Regions from separate parts of the Cupriavidus sp. KK10 genome, predicted to be linked through region 1. Evidence: predicted binding sites of a transcription regulator. Region 1 holds the regulator's gene; the other holds the start of a gene.
The links. Region 1 encodes sigma-54, which starts transcription at its own class of promoters, with help from an activator protein. Its sites were predicted from a motif close to TGGCANGNAANCTGCTTT; they were not measured.
Positions count from the first base shown of each region.

Region 2: the regulator sigma-54 is predicted to act here: its motif matches at 5,234-5,251, upstream of KB879_RS20145 (phenol hydroxylase subunit).

Region 1 is NZ_CP073677.1:441,715-449,661, reverse strand. It holds gene KB879_RS02330 (monovalent cation:proton antiporter-2 (CPA2) family protein) at 1-618, opposite strand, end outside; gene KB879_RS02325 (SIS domain-containing protein) at 760-1,743, shown strand; gene lptC (LPS export ABC transporter periplasmic protein LptC) at 1,787-2,416, shown strand; gene lptA (lipopolysaccharide transport periplasmic protein LptA) at 2,485-3,135, shown strand; gene lptB (LPS export ABC transporter ATP-binding protein) at 3,193-3,993, shown strand; gene KB879_RS02305 (RNA polymerase factor sigma-54) at 4,129-5,610, shown strand; gene hpf (ribosome hibernation-promoting factor, HPF/YfiA family) at 5,659-6,009, shown strand; gene ptsN (PTS IIA-like nitrogen regulatory protein PtsN) at 6,465-6,920, shown strand; gene hprK (HPr(Ser) kinase/phosphatase) at 7,001-7,947, shown strand, end outside.
Region 2 is NZ_CP073677.1:4,316,863-4,324,809, forward strand. It holds gene KB879_RS20125 (LysR family transcriptional regulator) at 1-586, opposite strand, end outside; gene KB879_RS20130 (muconate/chloromuconate family cycloisomerase) at 699-1,817, shown strand; gene KB879_RS20135 (tripartite tricarboxylate transporter substrate binding protein) at 1,883-2,878, shown strand; gene poxR (phenol degradation transcriptional regulator PoxR) at 3,036-4,763, shown strand; gene KB879_RS20145 (phenol hydroxylase subunit) at 5,287-5,511, shown strand; gene KB879_RS20150 (aromatic/alkene monooxygenase hydroxylase subunit beta) at 5,562-6,557, shown strand; gene KB879_RS20155 (MmoB/DmpM family protein) at 6,590-6,871, shown strand; gene KB879_RS20160 (aromatic/alkene/methane monooxygenase hydroxylase/oxygenase subunit alpha) at 6,907-7,947, shown strand, end outside.

The DNA.
Region 1 (7,947 bases):
GCTCATCAGGCGCTGGCCGAGGAAGAAGATGGCGCCCAGGGCCACCACGATCTTGACCGTGGCCAGGCCCAGCGCCACCATCAGGTCGCCCGGATCGCGCGACAGCGCCGGGATCACGATCAGCAGCGGCACCACCGCCAGATCCTGGAACAGCAGGATGCTGATGATATTGCGGCCGTGCTCGCTTTCCAGCTCCATGCGCTCGGACAGCATCTTGGAGACGATCGCGGTGGAAGACATCGCCAGCGCCCCGCCCAGCGCCACCGACGCCTGCCAGGACAGCGGGAACAGCCAGTTGAAAGCCCAGCTGGCCGGCACCACCGCCAGCATCGACAGCACCACCTGCGAGCCGCCCAGGCCGAACACCAGCCGCTTCATCGAGCGCAGCTTGGTCAGGTTGAACTCCAGCCCGATCGAGAACATCAGGAAGACCACGCCGAATTCGGCCAGGTACTTGGTCTGCGCGGTGTCGCTGGCCAGCCCCAGCGCATGCGGGCCGATCAGGATGCCAACGGCCAGGTAGCCCAGCATCGGCGGCAGCTGCAGCATGCGGAATGCGACCACGCCGAAGACGGCGGCGGCCAGCAGCACCAGGGTCAGTTCCAGCGGAGAATGCATCAGGCGGTCTGGGTGACCGGCCAGGCGCGCGTCCGACCCGGCACGGGCACCCTGCCGGCAAAATACGGCGAGCACGGCAAGCACGACGTGCGCCATGGGTCGGGCCAGGCGCCATCGCATTCGTTGGTATACTTCGTCGCCATGATAGCCAATTTCGATGCGGATCGAGCACTCAGACTCGCCCGCGACACTCTCCAGACCGAAGCCGATGCGGTTTCCGCACTTTCCGGACGCCTGAACGGCGACTTTGCCCGTGCCGTGCTGCTGATCCTGCAATGCACCGGGCGCGTGGTCGTCTCGGGCATTGGCAAGTCCGGCCATATCGGACGCAAGGTCGCGGCCACGCTGGCCTCTACCGGCACGCCGGCGTTCTTTGTGCACCCGGCCGAAGCCAGCCACGGCGACCTGGGCATGGTCACGCGCGACGACGTGCTGATCGCCTTCTCCAATTCTGGCGAGACCGGCGAGCTGCTGTCGATCATCCCGATCGTCAAGCGCATCGGCGCGCGGCTGATCTCGGTCACCGGCAACCCCGACTCCAACCTGGCCAAGCTGGCCGACGTCCACCTGGACGCGGCGGTCGAGAAAGAAGCCTGCCCGCTGAACCTGGCGCCGACGGCCAGCACCACCGCGGCGCTGGCGCTCGGCGATGCACTGGCAGTGGCGGTGCTGGACGCGCGCGGCTTTGGCGAGGAAGACTTCGCCCGCTCGCACCCCGGCGGCGCGCTCGGGCGCAAGCTTCTGACCCATGTGCGCGACGTGATGCGCACCGGCAACGCCGTGCCCGAGGTGCGTGAGAACACGCCGCTGGCCCAGGCGCTGATGGAAATCACCCGCAAGGGCATGGCCATGACCGCCGTGGTGGATCCGGACGGACACGCCATCGGCGTCTTCACCGACGGCGACCTGCGCCGCCTGCTGGAAACCCCGCGCGACTGGAAGACCGTGCCCATCGGCGAGGTCATGCACCGCAACCCGCACGTGGTCAACGAGAACCAGCTCGCCGTCGAGGCGGTGCAGGTGATGGAAGCCAACCGCATCAACCAGCTGCTGGTGGTGGACGACGACGGCCGCCTGACCGGCGCGCTGCATATCCACGACCTGACCCGCGCCAAGGTCATCTGAGCGGGCGCGGGCCCGGCACAACCGGCACAACGCCAAGGACACCATGCAGGCACTCCTCGCCTCCCTCAGCGGCATCGTCATGCGGCTGCTGCCGCTGCTGCTGATGGCCTTCGTGGCGGGCAGCACGTTCTGGCTGGTCCAGATCAACTCCCCCAAGGAAGACCTGGCCGCGCAAAGCACCAAGAAGCATGAGCCTGATTACTTCATGGACCGCTTCTCGGCCACCGAGCTGGCGCCGGACGGCAGCACCAAGATCCGCTTCACCGGCGAGCGCATGGTCCATTTCGAGGACGACCAGACCTACGAAGTGACCCGGCCCGCCATGCGCGCGTACGAGCCGGACCGCCCGCCGGTCACCGCCCGCGCCGATATGGGCCGCATGAACGCCGAGGGCTCGGTGATCGACCTGTACGGCAACGGCTTCGTCATGCGCCAGCAGGGCGTGGACGTGTCCAAGGACCCGCAGCTGACCGCCGCATCCAGTTATTTCCAGCTGCTGATCAATGACGACATCGTCAAGACCGACAAGCCAGTCAAGCTGACGCGCGGCCCGTCGGTGATGACCGCCAACGGCCTGATCTTCAACAACGTCACGCGCGAAGTACAATTGCTCGGCAATGTACGCGGCACCATCATCACCGGGCCGTCCCCAGGCCGCGCGCCGGGGTCCTGAGCCCCGGCCCGGGGGCCGCACCAACCCGCACCAACATACCCAGACGCCCTCAAGCAACCCCTGCCAACATGACTGCTTCCCTGACGACATCGTCCCGTCGACGCACCGCCCCGGCTCTGCTCGCCCTGGCCATGGCCTTCGGCCTGCTGGCCCAGCCCGCCCTGGCCGAGCGAGCGGACCGCGACAAGCCGATGGTGCTGGAGGCGGACAACGCCAGCTACGACGACGTCAAGCAGATCTATACGCTGACCGGCAACGTGGTGCTAACCAAGGGCACCATGATCCTGAAGTCCGACGCCGCCGAACTGCGCACCGACCCCGAGGGCTACCAGTTCGCGGTAGCCACCGCCAAGCCGGGCAAGCAGGCCTACATCCGCCAGAAGCGCGAAGGCGTCGACGAATACATCGACGGCTGGGGCGACCGCATCGAGTACGACGGCAAGCAGGAGTACTCCAAGCTGATCGGCAATGCCCGCATGGCGCGCCTGCAGGGCGCCAAGCAGGTCGATGAGATCCGCGGCGCGGTGCTGACCTATGACAGCCGCAAGGAGTTCTACACGGCCGCCGGCGGCGGCAGTGGCGACGCCGCGGCCGCCAATCCGTCCGGTCGCGTGCGCGCGGTGTTGTCGCCGCGCCAGGACCAGAAGGCCGGCGCCACGGGCAATGGCGGCTCGCCGCTGGACCTGAAGACGGCGCCCGCGCCTGCCAACAAACCCTGACGCCTGGCGCCGGCTTGCCTGCCCGCGCCAGAAACGCCTGAACGCCAGACCGTGCCAATGACCGATACCGCAACCATCGCCGACAAGCCTTCCGTCGAAGCCTCCACCGTCCTTCCCGGCGGCAGCACGCTGGTCGTGCGCCACCTGAAGAAGCGCTATGGCTCGCGCACGGTGGTCAAGGACGTCTCGCTCGACGTGAAGAGCGGCGAGGTGGTCGGCCTGCTCGGGCCTAACGGCGCGGGCAAGACCACCTCGTTCTACATGATCGTGGGCCTGGTGGCGCTGGACGAAGGCGATATCGTGCTCGACGGCGACCACATCAGCGGCCTGCCGATCCACGAGCGCGCGCGCATGGGGCTGTCGTACCTGCCGCAGGAAGCCTCGGTGTTCCGCAAGCTCAACGTCGAAGAGAACATCCGCGCGGTGCTGGAGCTTCAGGTGAGCAACGGCAAGCCGCTGCCCAAGACCGAGATCGAGCGCCGCCTGGATTCGCTGCTCGACGACCTGCAGATCGCGCACCTGCGCAACAACCCGGCGCTGTCGCTATCGGGCGGCGAGCGCCGCCGTGTCGAAATCGCGCGCGCGCTGGCGTCGTCGCCGCGCTTCATCCTGCTGGACGAACCCTTCGCCGGCGTGGACCCGATCGCCGTGGGCGAGATCCAACGCATCGTCAGTTTCCTCAAGGCACGCAATATCGGCGTGCTGATCACCGACCACAACGTGCGCGAGACGCTCGGCATCTGCGACCACGCCTACATCATCAGCGAAGGCACGGTGCTGGCCGCGGGCCAGCCCGAGGAAATCATCGCCAATGACGCAGTGCGGCGCGTCTACCTGGGCGAGAACTTCCGCATGTGACTTAACGGCCTGCCCGCGAGCGGCAGGCCTCTTCGCGGGCGCGCGTGGGCCCTCCCACAGCCAGCGGCGATCGGACCGCATAAGCGATAGCAATTTCCGTTCCAACAACGGAAAGATGCGCATAGAATAGCTCGCATGAAACCGTCGCTACAGCTCCGTCTTTCCCAGCATCTGGCCCTGACCCCGCAACTGCAGCAGTCGATCCGGCTGCTGCAGCTCTCCACGCTGGAACTGCAGCAAGAGGTCGAACAGGCGCTGACGGAAAACCCGCTGCTCGAGCGCGAGAACGACTGGATCGAAAGCCCGCTGCGCGTGGCGGCCGACGGCTCGGTCAACCTGCAGAGCGCACCGGCGCCCGCCCCGGCTGAGCCCCAGGGCAATGGCGAGGCTCGCGCCGACGGCGCGGGTGACGACGACAGCTATGGCGACAGCGGCAACGGCGACGACTACGGCAGCGGCGACTGGAGCCTGGACGACTTTGCCCGCCGCCCCCAGGGCGACGAGGATGAAAAAACGCCGATGCAGCTGCGCGAGGCCGAGCCCACGCTGCGCGAGTACCTGATGGAGCAGCTCACGCCGCTGAAGATCTCGGCGCGCGACAAAGGCCTGGCCATCTTCCTGATCGAATCGCTCGACGACGATGGCTACCTGAGCGCATCGCTTGAGGAGATCTGCACGGAGTTGCCGGAAGAACTCGAGTTCGAGATCGACGAAGTCCACGCCATCCTCACGCTGCTGCAGAGTTTCGACCCGCCCGGCGTGGGTGCGCGCAACGCCGCCGAGTGCCTGGCCCTGCAGTTGCGACGCCTGACGCACCCGCAACGCGAACTGGCGCTGAACATCGTTAGCAATCACCTGGAGTTGCTCGCAGTACGCGACTACACGCGGCTGAAGAAGGCGCTGCAGGTAGATGAAGTGGCACTGAAGTCCGCACACGAACTGATCCGCTCGCTGGCGCCCTACCCCGGCCATGCGTACAGCCGCCCGGAAGCGGACTTTGTGGTGCCGGACGTGTTCGTGCGCAAGGGTGGCGGCGGCTGGATCGCGCAGCTCAATCCGGATGTGATGCCGAGGCTGCGCATCAACGATATGTATGCCCAAATCCTGCGTGGCGCGAAGGGTGAGTCCGGCACGGCCGGACTGCAGCAAAAGCTGCAAGAGGCGCGCTGGCTGATCAAGAACATCCAGCAAAGGTTCGACACAATCCTGCGTGTCTCGCAGGCCATTGTCGAGCGTCAAAAGAACTTTTTCAGTCACGGCGAAATCGCCATGCGCCCCTTGGTTTTGCGGGAGATTGCCGATACACTGGGTTTACACGAGTCAACCATCTCCCGGGTGACGACCAATAAATTCATGGCAACGCCGATGGGTACTTTCGAACTGAAGTACTTCTTCGGCAGCCACGTGTCCACCGAAACCGGTGGCGCGGCTTCATCAACGGCCATCCGCGCCTTGATCAAGCAACTGATAGGAGCCGAAGACCCGAGGAATCCCCTTTCCGACAGTCGCATTGCCGAACTGCTGGGTGAGCAAGGCTTTGTTGTTGCGCGCCGCACTGTTGCCAAGTATCGCGAAGCCCTGAAGATCCCCGCAGTCAATCTCCGCAAGTCTTTGTAGCCGAGCCCACCGCCTGCCTGGTGAGGCTCTTTCAGAAGGAGAAGCGCTATGAACTTCAAGATCAGTGGACACCACCTGGACATCACGCCCCCTCTGCGTGAGTACGTGGAAACGAAGCTGGAGCGAATCGTCAGGCATTTCGATCAGGTCATTGGCGTTAGCGTGCTGCTCTCTGTCGACAACCACAAGGAAAAGGACCGGCGTCAGTACGCGGAAATTAATCTACATCTCAAGGGCAAGGACATCTTTGTCGAGGCGCATCACGAAGACCTATATGCAGCGATCGACGCACTCGTCGACAAGCTGGACCGTCAGGTGATCCGCTACAAGGATCGCGTGCAAGGCCACGACCGCGAAGCGGTCAAGTACCAGATGGCCGCAGCGCAAATGCAGCAATGACCGTGCCCGGCAGCCCCGCAGCGGGCTGCTGAATCAGGATTGAACAGGCAAGCCGCGCCACGAAGCGCGGCTTTTTTGCGCCCTTGCGTTCCGGGTTGCCGCCGGCATGCCGCGCCCGCACTGGCGGTGCGGCCCGGCTGTGGCGCCGGAGCCAACGCTTTTCACCCGAATGGGCAAGAGTGTTCGCAAGCGCAGCGCCAAGGTGTATGCTGCGCCATACAAAGAGAGGGAATCCTGGCCGCGCCCCGCATCGGTGCGCCGGCTCCCGGCCCGGAGGCACGATTGCATCACCATGTATCGTTCTGCACCGGCTTGCCCCGCTGCGCTGCACAATACGGGGGTAGTCGCTGCTCTATAATGGGCCGGACGCCTCCGGCCAGGCCAACGGCAGCCCGGAGCCAGCCCACTGCCCCGCGGAACGATCTGCCCGCTAACTGAAATCCTGCGCATCGCCCATGAATCGTTTGGCCAAATTGCTGCCACCCGGCAACATCACCCTGGACGTCAGCGTCACCAGCAAGAAGCGTGTGTTCGAGCAGGCCGGGCTCCTCTTCGAGAACAACCATGGTGTGGCGCGCGCCATCGTGACGGACAACCTGTTCGCGCGCGAGTCGCTGGGATCCACCGGCCTGGGCGCCGGCGTGGCGATCCCGCACGGCCGCATCAAGGGCCTGAAGCAGCCGCTGGCCGCCTTCATGCGCCTGGCCGAGCCGATTCCGTTCGAATCGCCGGATGGCAAGCCGGTATCGCTGCTGATCTTCCTGCTGGTGCCCGAACAGGCTACGCAGCAGCACCTGGAAATCCTGTCAGAAATCGCGCAACTGCTTTCCGACCGCGACATGCGCGAAGGACTGGCCACGCTGCCGACGCCCGATGCCGTCCATCAGTTGCTGATCGCATGGCATCCCTGATCCCCTGATCCCCCAGGCGGGCCGGCACCAGACCGGGCAGGCGCCAGGCGCTTCGCAAACCGCCCCACCAGTCATACCGCATGGAACTCACCGGCGTCACCTCCCAGTCCATCTTCGACGACAACGCAGCCGACATCAAACTCTCGTGGGTGGCCGGCCTGGAAGGCGCGGACCGCGCCTTCGACGTGGAGTTCGCCCGCGAAGCCACCTCCGCCGCCGACCTGGTGGGCCACCTGAACCTGATCCACCCCAACCGCATCCAGGTGCTCGGCAAGCCCGAAATCACTTATTACCAGCGGCTGGACGATGAGACCCGCAAGCGCCAAATGGGCGAGCTGATCCTGTTGGAGCCGCCCTTCCTGGTGATCGCCGACGGCATGGAGCCGCCGCCCGACCTGGAACTGCGCTGCACGCGCTCGTCCACGCCGCTGTTCACCACGCCGGTGTCGTCGGCCGCGGTGATCGACCACTTGCGCCTGTACCTGTCGCGCATCTCCGCGCCGCGCGTGACCATGCACGGGGTCTTCCTCGACATCCTGGGCATGGGCGTGCTGATCATGGGCGAATCGGGCCTGGGCAAGAGCGAACTGGGCCTGGAACTGATCTCGCGCGGCCACGGGCTGGTGGCCGACGATGCCGTGGACTTCGTGCGCCTGGGGCCGGATTTTATCGAAGGCCGCTGCCCGCCGCTGCTGCAGAACCTGCTTGAAGTGCGCGGCCTGGGCCTGCTCGACATCAAGACCATCTTCGGTGAGACCGCGGTGCGGCGGAAGATGAAGATCAAACTGGTGGTGCAGTTGGTGCGCCGCAACGACGGCGAGTTCGAGCGGCTGCCGCTCGATTCGCAATACCTGGACGTGCTGGGCCTGCCGATCCACATGGTCAAGATCCAGGTGGCGGCCGGGCGCAACCTGGCCGTGCTGGTCGAGGCCGCGGTGCGCAACACCATCCTGCGCCTGCGCGGCATCGATACGCTGCGCGACTTCATGGACCGGCAGCGCGCCGCGATGCAGGCCGATGCGGTTTC
Region 2 (7,947 bases), 2.8 Mb from region 1:
GAATGAACGGCTGCGCCGCCAGCGCCTGTGGCGTCAGCGCCTTGCGGCGGGGCGCGGGCAGGCGTGCGGGCAGCGCTGCCACCAGTGGCTCGGCCATCACCACCTGCTGGCGGATGGCGGGATCATTCAGCGTGATGCGGCCGAAGCCCAGGTCGATGCGGCCGGCCTTGAGCGCCTCGATCTGCTCGACGGTGATCATCTCTGCCAGTCCTACCTCTACCTGCTGGTCGTGCCGGTCTGATTCACGCAGTTCGCGGATCAGTTCCGGCAGCACGCCATACAGCACCGACGGCACGAAGCCGATGCCGAACCAGCGCTTGTCCTGCCGCCCGATGCGGCGCGTGCCTTCGATGGTTTCTTCCAGCCGCTGCGTCAGCTGGGTGGACTGCTCCAGCAGGAAGCGGCCCGCCTCGGTCAGCCGCAGCCCGCGGCCGACGCGGTCGAACAGTGCCACGCCCACTTCCTCTTCCAACTGGCGGATCTGGCGCGACAGCGGCGGCTGCGCCATATGCAGCCGCTCGGCGGCGCGGGTGACGTTGAGTTCCTGGGCCACGACCTGGAAATAACGCAGGTGCCGGAGTTCCATTGGTGTCCTGCTCCCATACCTGTAGGGTATCGATTGAGACATCATCGGTCTTGGACGCCGGCAAAGTCAAGCCGCATACTTGACTTCAATTATCAATTTGCATCGACAAGGTATGACCACGACTATCACTTCAGTGGAAGCCATCCTGGTGGACCTGCCCACCATCCGGGCACACCAGCTGGCCATGGCCACCATGCAGCAGCAGACGCTGGTGATCGTGCGGCTGCGCTGCAGCGACGGCGTGGAGGGCATCGGCGAGGCCACCACCATCGGCGGCCTGTCCTATGGCGACGAAAGCCCGGAAGGCATCAAGCTGACCATCGACACCTACCTGGCCCCTGCGCTGGCCGGCCAGGATGCCACCAACGTGCATGGCGCGATGGCGCGCCTGGGCAAGGTCGCGCGCGGCAACCGCTTCGCCAAGTCCGCGCTGGAGACCGCGTTGCTGGATGCGCAGGGCAAGCGCCTGGGCGTGCCGCTGGCCACGCTGCTGGGGGGCGCGGTGCGGTCGACACTGCCGGTGCTGTGGACGCTTGCCAGCGGCGACACCGCCCGCGACATTGCCGAGGCCGAGCAACTGCTGGCCGAGCGCCGCCACCATACCTTCAAGCTGAAGATCGGCCGGCGCAGCGTGCGCGACGACGTGGCCCATGTGGCCGCGATCAAGCGCGCGCTGGGCGACCGGGCGCGCGTCACCGTCGACGTCAACCAGGCCTGGAACGAGGCCGACGCCGCCACCGGCATCGCCATGCTGGAAGCCGCGGGCATCGACCTGATCGAGCAGCCGACTCCGCGCGAGCAGCGCATGGCGCTGGCCCGGCTGGCCGCGCGCTTCGTGGTGCCGATCATGGCAGATGAAGCGGTGTGCGGCCCGGAAGACGCGATGGAACTGGCGCGCATCGGCGGTGCCGACGTGTTCGCGCTGAAGATCGCCAAGGCCGGCGGCATCTTCGGCATGCTGCGCACCGCCGCGGTGGGCGACGCCGCCGGCATCGCGCTGTACGGCGGCACCATGCTGGAGGGCAGCGTCGGCACCATTGCCGCGGCGCATGGCTTCTGCACGCTGCCGCAGCTGGCCTGGGGCACCGAGCTGTTCGGACCGCTGCTGCTCAAGGACGATATCGTGCAGCAGCGCCCCGAGTACCGCGACTTCAGCCTGCACCTGCCCGAAGGCCCCGGCCTGGGGCTGGCGCTGGACGAAGACAAGCTGGCGCACTACCGGCGCGGCTGAACTGGCAGGCAACTTCCCCGCATGACACGCCATATGCGCGGGGCGCATCAAGCAGTGAGGAGACTATGAAAACGTTATTCCAGCGGCTGGCAAGCACCGGCCGCGCAGGGGCGCTGGCACTGGCTGCCGGCCTGTCGTTCGCCGCGCCGGCCGCGCACGCGGCCTATCCCGACCATCCGATCCGCTGGATCGTGCCGTTCCCCGCGGGCGGTGCCATGGACAACATCGCGCGCACGCTGGGCGAAGACATGTCGCGCACGCTGGGCCAGGCCATCGTGGTCGAGAACCGGCCGGGCGCCGGCGGCAATATCGGCGCCGAACTGGTGGCGCGCGCGCCCGCCGACGGCTACACGCTGATCATCGTCGCCAACGGCATGGCCGTGAACCCGGCGCTGTACGGCCGGCTGAGCTACGACCCGGTCAAGGACTTCGCGCCGGTGTCGCTGCTGGCGGTGGTGCCCAACGTGCTGGTGGCCAGCAAGGCGCGGCGCCAGGAAAGCACCGTCAAGGATGTGGTGGCGCACGCCAAGGCGGCGCCGGGCAAGTACACCTATGCCTCCGCGGGCAACGGCACCTCGATCCACCTGGCGGGCGAGCTGTTCACCTCGATGGCTGGCGTCGACATGCTGCATATCCCCTACAAGGGCAGCGGCCCGGCGATGACGGACCTGCTGGGCGGCCAGGTCGACTACATGTTCGACAGCATCACCTCGGCCAGGCCGCATATCGAATCGGGCAAGCTGACGGCGATCGCGGTCACCACCAGCAAGCGCTCCAGTGCGCTGCCCAATGTGCCGACGGTGGCCGAAGCCGGCCTGCCGGGCTATGAACTGTCGCCGTGGTTCGCGGCCTTCGTGCCGGCGAAGACGCCGCAGCCGGTCATCGACACGCTCAACCGCGCCATGCTCGAGGCGCTGCGCAAGCCTGCGGTGCAGAAGCGGCTGGCGCAAATCGGCGCCGAGCCGATCGGCAGTTCGCCGGCGGTGCTGCGCGAGCACCTGGCGAAGGAAACCGAGAAGTGGGGTGTGCTGATCCGCCAGCGGGGTATCCGGGCGGATTGAGCGGCCTGGACCAGCGCGGTTCATAGGGGGAGTCCCCCCGAGATGCTCCGGGGGAATGTCATTACCCAGCCCCCCGTCTCCCTGGCACATAATGTGCGTAAGATGCCAGCCGAAAGGCACACTCGAGCGGATCACCCGCCGGCACTGAGGGGAGACAATGAGCAGTTCAACCGACAAGTTCTCGGCCACCATGCGCGATGGCCTGGCCGATCTTGCCCGCCGCCTGCGCTTTGCCATGGAGGAGGGCGCGATCTGGCTGGACGAGCAGCGCATGATCCTGATCCATACCGCCGCCCTGGGCGCGCTGCGCAAGGAACTGGTGGACACCCTGGGCATGGAGCGCGCGCGCGGCCTGTTCACCCGCATGGGCTTCCATTCGGGCATGCGCGATGCGGAGGTCGCGCGCAAGCTGCGCGCCGGCCACAGCGACTTCGGCCAGCTGGAGATCGGGCCCTGCCTGCATACCATCGAGGGGGTGGTGCGGGTCACGCCGGTCAAGGTCGACATCGATATCGCCGCCGGCATCTACGATGGCGAGTTCCTGTGGGAAGACTCCTTCGAGGGCGACGTCCACCGCCAGCTGTTCGGCATCGTCGACGAGCCTGCCTGCTGGATGCAGATCGGCTACGCCACCGGCTACACCTCGGCGCTGATGGGGCGCACCATCCTGTACCGCGAGGTCGAGTGCATCGCCTGCGGGCACCCGCACTGCCGCATCATCGGCAAGCCGGTGGAAGCCTGGGAAGACGGCGCGCAGGCACTGGCGCTGTACCAGCCCGATCCCGTGATCGAAACCATCATCGCCCTGCAGAGCGAGGTCGAGCACCTGCGCGCGCTGCAGGGCACCCCGGCCACGCCGGCCGACCTGGTCGGCACCTCGCCAGGCTTTCGCGCCGCCTGGAGCCTGCTGCAACGCGCCGCGGCCAGCAACGTGACGGTGCTGCTGCTGGGCGAGACCGGCGTGGGCAAGGAGCGGTTCGCGCAGGCATTGCACAGCGTGAGCGGGCGTGCCGACAAGCCCTTCATTGCCGTGAACTGCGCGGCGATTCCCGACGAGCTGATTGAGTCCGAGCTGTTCGGCGTGGAAAAGGGCGCCTTCACCGGCGCCAGCCAGTCGCGCCCCGGGCGCTTCGAGCGCGCGCACGGCGGCACCCTGTTCCTGGACGAGCTGGGCGAACTCTCCGCCTCGGCCCAGTCCAAGCTGCTGCGCGTGCTGCAGGAAGGCGAGGTCGAGCGCGTGGGCGGCACCGGCACGCGAAAGGTGGACGTGCGGCTGGTGGCCGCCACCAATGTCGACCTGGCCGAAGCCGTGAAGCAGGGCACTTTCCGCAAGGACCTGTACTACCGCCTCAATGTCTATCCGGTCACGATCCCGCCGCTGCGCGAGCGCCTGGACGATATCCGGCCGCTGGCCGAGCGCTTCGTGGCCCGCTACGGCGCGCGCCACGGCAAGCGCATCGTCGGCATCACCGACCGCGCGCTGGCCGAGCTGCGCCACTATGACTGGCCCGGCAACGTGCGCGAACTGGAGAACGTGATCGAGCGCGGCGTGATCCTGGCCAGCCAGGGCGGCCAGATCACCGCCGACCACCTGTTCCTGCCAGGCACCGTGGCACCGGTGGTGGATACCGCGCCGCGGCTGGGGGCGGGCGGCACCTTGCCAGACCTGCGCGAAGCCGCGGTCCATGCGCTGCTGGACCAGATGTCCGAGCAGCAGCTGGCGCTGGGCGAAGTCGAGACCGTGCTGATGGAGGCGGCCATGCAGCGCGCCGACGGCAATATGAGCCAGGCGGCGCGGTTGCTGGGTATTACGCGGCCGCAGCTGGCGTATCGGTGGAAGATGCGCGGCACGCGCGGGGGTAACGGCCACGGCAACGGTAACTGAGGCCGCTTCCAGGCTTCAAATGCCGAGGGTGTGCTCCCCTCTCGCGCAAGCGGGAGAGGGGAGCACACTCGCGTGGATCAAGCGCGTTCACACGATCCCCTGCGCCACCCATCTCCTCCGCTTCTCCCGGCCCCTCGCATTTCTCCACTTGATCATTTGATGCAGCCCCTCCGGGCCGCGCATCGGCCCGAAGTTGCCCGATGCTGCACCGCGCCAACGATTTTTCCCTGTCAGATCAAGTCTTCTCAACTAGGTTGCCCACGCACGCTGCTGCGCCGCAGGGCAATCCCATCCGCATCTGCTCGCTGCCCGCAAACGCCCGCCCGGCGCGGCTTTTGATCATTTGATCAAGGCCTGCGCGCAGCTTCATCAATTCATCGATGCGTTTCGCGCGGACCTTTCCGGGTTAACGCGCACGCTCGCCACCGCCAATTCCCCGCAACCCTTGTCCCACAACGCTTCGCGCTCGCTGGCACGGTCTTCGCAATAAGGCCTGCGTCCAGCCAACGCAATGGAGCGCGCCATGAACACCCCGTCGGTTCCCCTGTTCGAAGCCACGCCGCGCTATGTGCGGGTCGAGGGCCGCACCCCAGAAGGGTTTGTTCAGTTCGCCTTCAGCGTGGCCGACCCTGAGCTCAACGTCGAACTGATCATGCCGGAGCCGATGTTCGAAGCCTTCTGCTGCGTCAACCGCGTGCGCTTCCTGCCCCCGCTGGAAGCAGCGCCGCAGCCGCAAGCCGACGACTGACGCCGCAGCCACCGCATCACAAAGAGAGAAGGGATACAGGAGACCAAACGATGCAAGTCGATATCAAGACCCAGCAGATCCAGCCGCTGCGCCAGACCTACGGCCATGTCGCGCGCCGCTTCGGCGACAAGCCGGCGTCGCGCTACCAGGAGGCGACCTACGACGTGCAGTCGGAGGTGAACTTCCACTACCGCCCCACCTGGGACCCCAGCTTCGAGCTGTATGACAAGCGCCGCACGGCGATCGTGATGCAGGACTGGTACGCGCTGAAGGACCCGCGCCAGTTCTACTACGGCGCCTACGTTACCGCGCGCGGGCGCCAGCAGGATGCAACGGAGAAGAGCTTTGCCTTTGTCGAGAAGCGCGGGCTGCTGCAGGCGCTGCCGGCCGAATGGCAGGAACGCCTGGCCACAGGCCTGCTGCCGCTGCGCCATGTGGAGTGGGGCGCCAACATGAACAACTTCTACTGCGCCGACTATGGCTGGGGCACGGCCATCACGCAGGCCTGCACCTATTGCGCGATGGACCGCCTGGGTATCGCCCAATACCTGTCGCGCATCGGCATGCTGCTGGACGGCAATACCGGCGTGGCGCTGGAGCGGGCCAGGGTGGCGTGGCTGGAGAGCGCCGCATGGCAGCCGCTGCGCCGCTTTGTCGAGCATACCTTTGTCACCGAGGACTGGTTCGAGACCTTCATCGCCCAGAACCTGGTGCTCGACGGGCTGCTCTACCCGCTGGTCTACCAGCATGCCGACGCGGTGATCGCGCGCGCCTGCGGCACCGGGCTGGCGGTGCTGACCGAATTCATGAACGACTGGCGCGACGAGCACGCACGCTGGGTCGATGCCGTGATCCAGGCCGCCGCGGCCGAGTCCGAGGCCAACCGCGTGCTGCTGTCTGGCTGGGCGCGCGCCGCCTGCGCCGAGGTGGCGCAGGCGCTGGTGCCGGTGGCCGATGCGCTCACCGGCGAGGACGGCGCGCAGATGGTGGCGCTGTGCCGCGAGCAGTTCGAAGTCCGCCTGGGCAAGCTCGGCCTGGCTGCCTGATCCGCCCACAACGAACCCCACGGAGACACGCCATGTCAGCCACCCCAGCCAACGTCTACATCGCGCTGCAGAACAACGACGACACCCGACCCATCATCGACGCCATCACCGAGGCCAACCCGCATGCGGTGGTGTCGCAGTTTCCCGCCATGGTCAAGATTGACGCCCCCGGCCACCTGACCATCGTGCGCGAACTGGTGGCCGGCAAGCTCGGCCGCGACTGGGACCTGCAGGAGATCCACCTGAACCTCATCTCGCTGTGCGGAAACATCGACGAAGACGAAGACGCCTTCACGCTGCGCTGGAATGCCTGACACCGCAGCGGCACACAGAACATCACGGAGACATCATGGACGCACGCAAGAAGCTCAACCTGCGCGAGAAGTACGCCTCGATGACGCGGGACCTGGCCTGGGAAACGACCTACGAGCCGATGGACAAGGTCTTCCCGTTCGACAAGTACGAGGGCATCCGCATCCACGACTGGGACAAATGGGAAGACCCGTTCCGCATGACCATGGATGCCTACTGGAAATACCAGTCGGAGAAGGAGCGCAAGCTGTACGCGATCATCGACTCGTTCGTGCAGAACAACGGCCACCTGAACGTATCCGATCCGCGCTACCTGAACGCGCTGCGGCTGTTCCTGACCGGCGTGACGCCGCTGGAATACGCTGCCCACCGCGGCTACGCGCACCTGGGCCGGCATTTCCGCGGCGCCGGCGCGCGCGTGGCGGCGCAGATGCAGTCGGTCGACGAACTGCGCCACGCCCAGACCCAGCTGCACACGCTGTCGGTCTACAACAAGTACTTCCACGGCTTTGGCGAATGGCGCCATATGCACGACCGGGTCTGGTACCTGTCGGTGCCCAAGTCCTACTTCGAGGACGCGATGAGCGCGGGGCCGTTCGAGTTCATCACCGCGATCTCGTTCTCGTTCGAGTATGTGCTGACCAACCTGCTGTTCATGCCGTTCATGTCGGGCGCCGCCTACAACGGCGACATGGCCACGGTGACCTTCGGCTTCTCCGCACAGTCCGACGAGTCGCGCCACATGACGCTGGGCCTGGAAGTGGTCAAGTTCCTGTGCGAGCAGGACCCCGGCAATATCCCGATCCTGCAGAAGTGGCTGGACAAGTGGTTCTGGCGCGGCTTCCGCCTGCTCACGCTGGTCGGCATGATGATGGACTACATGCTGCCCAAGCGCGTGATGTCGTGGGCCGAGGCCTGGGAGATGTACTTCGAGCAGGCGGGCGGGGCGCTGTTCAAGGACCTGGAGCGCTACGGCCTGCGCATGCCCAAGTACCACGAAGTGGCCACCAAGACCAAGGACCGCATCACGCACGAGGCCTGGGCCACCTTCTACAACTACGCGGGCGCGGCCGGCTTC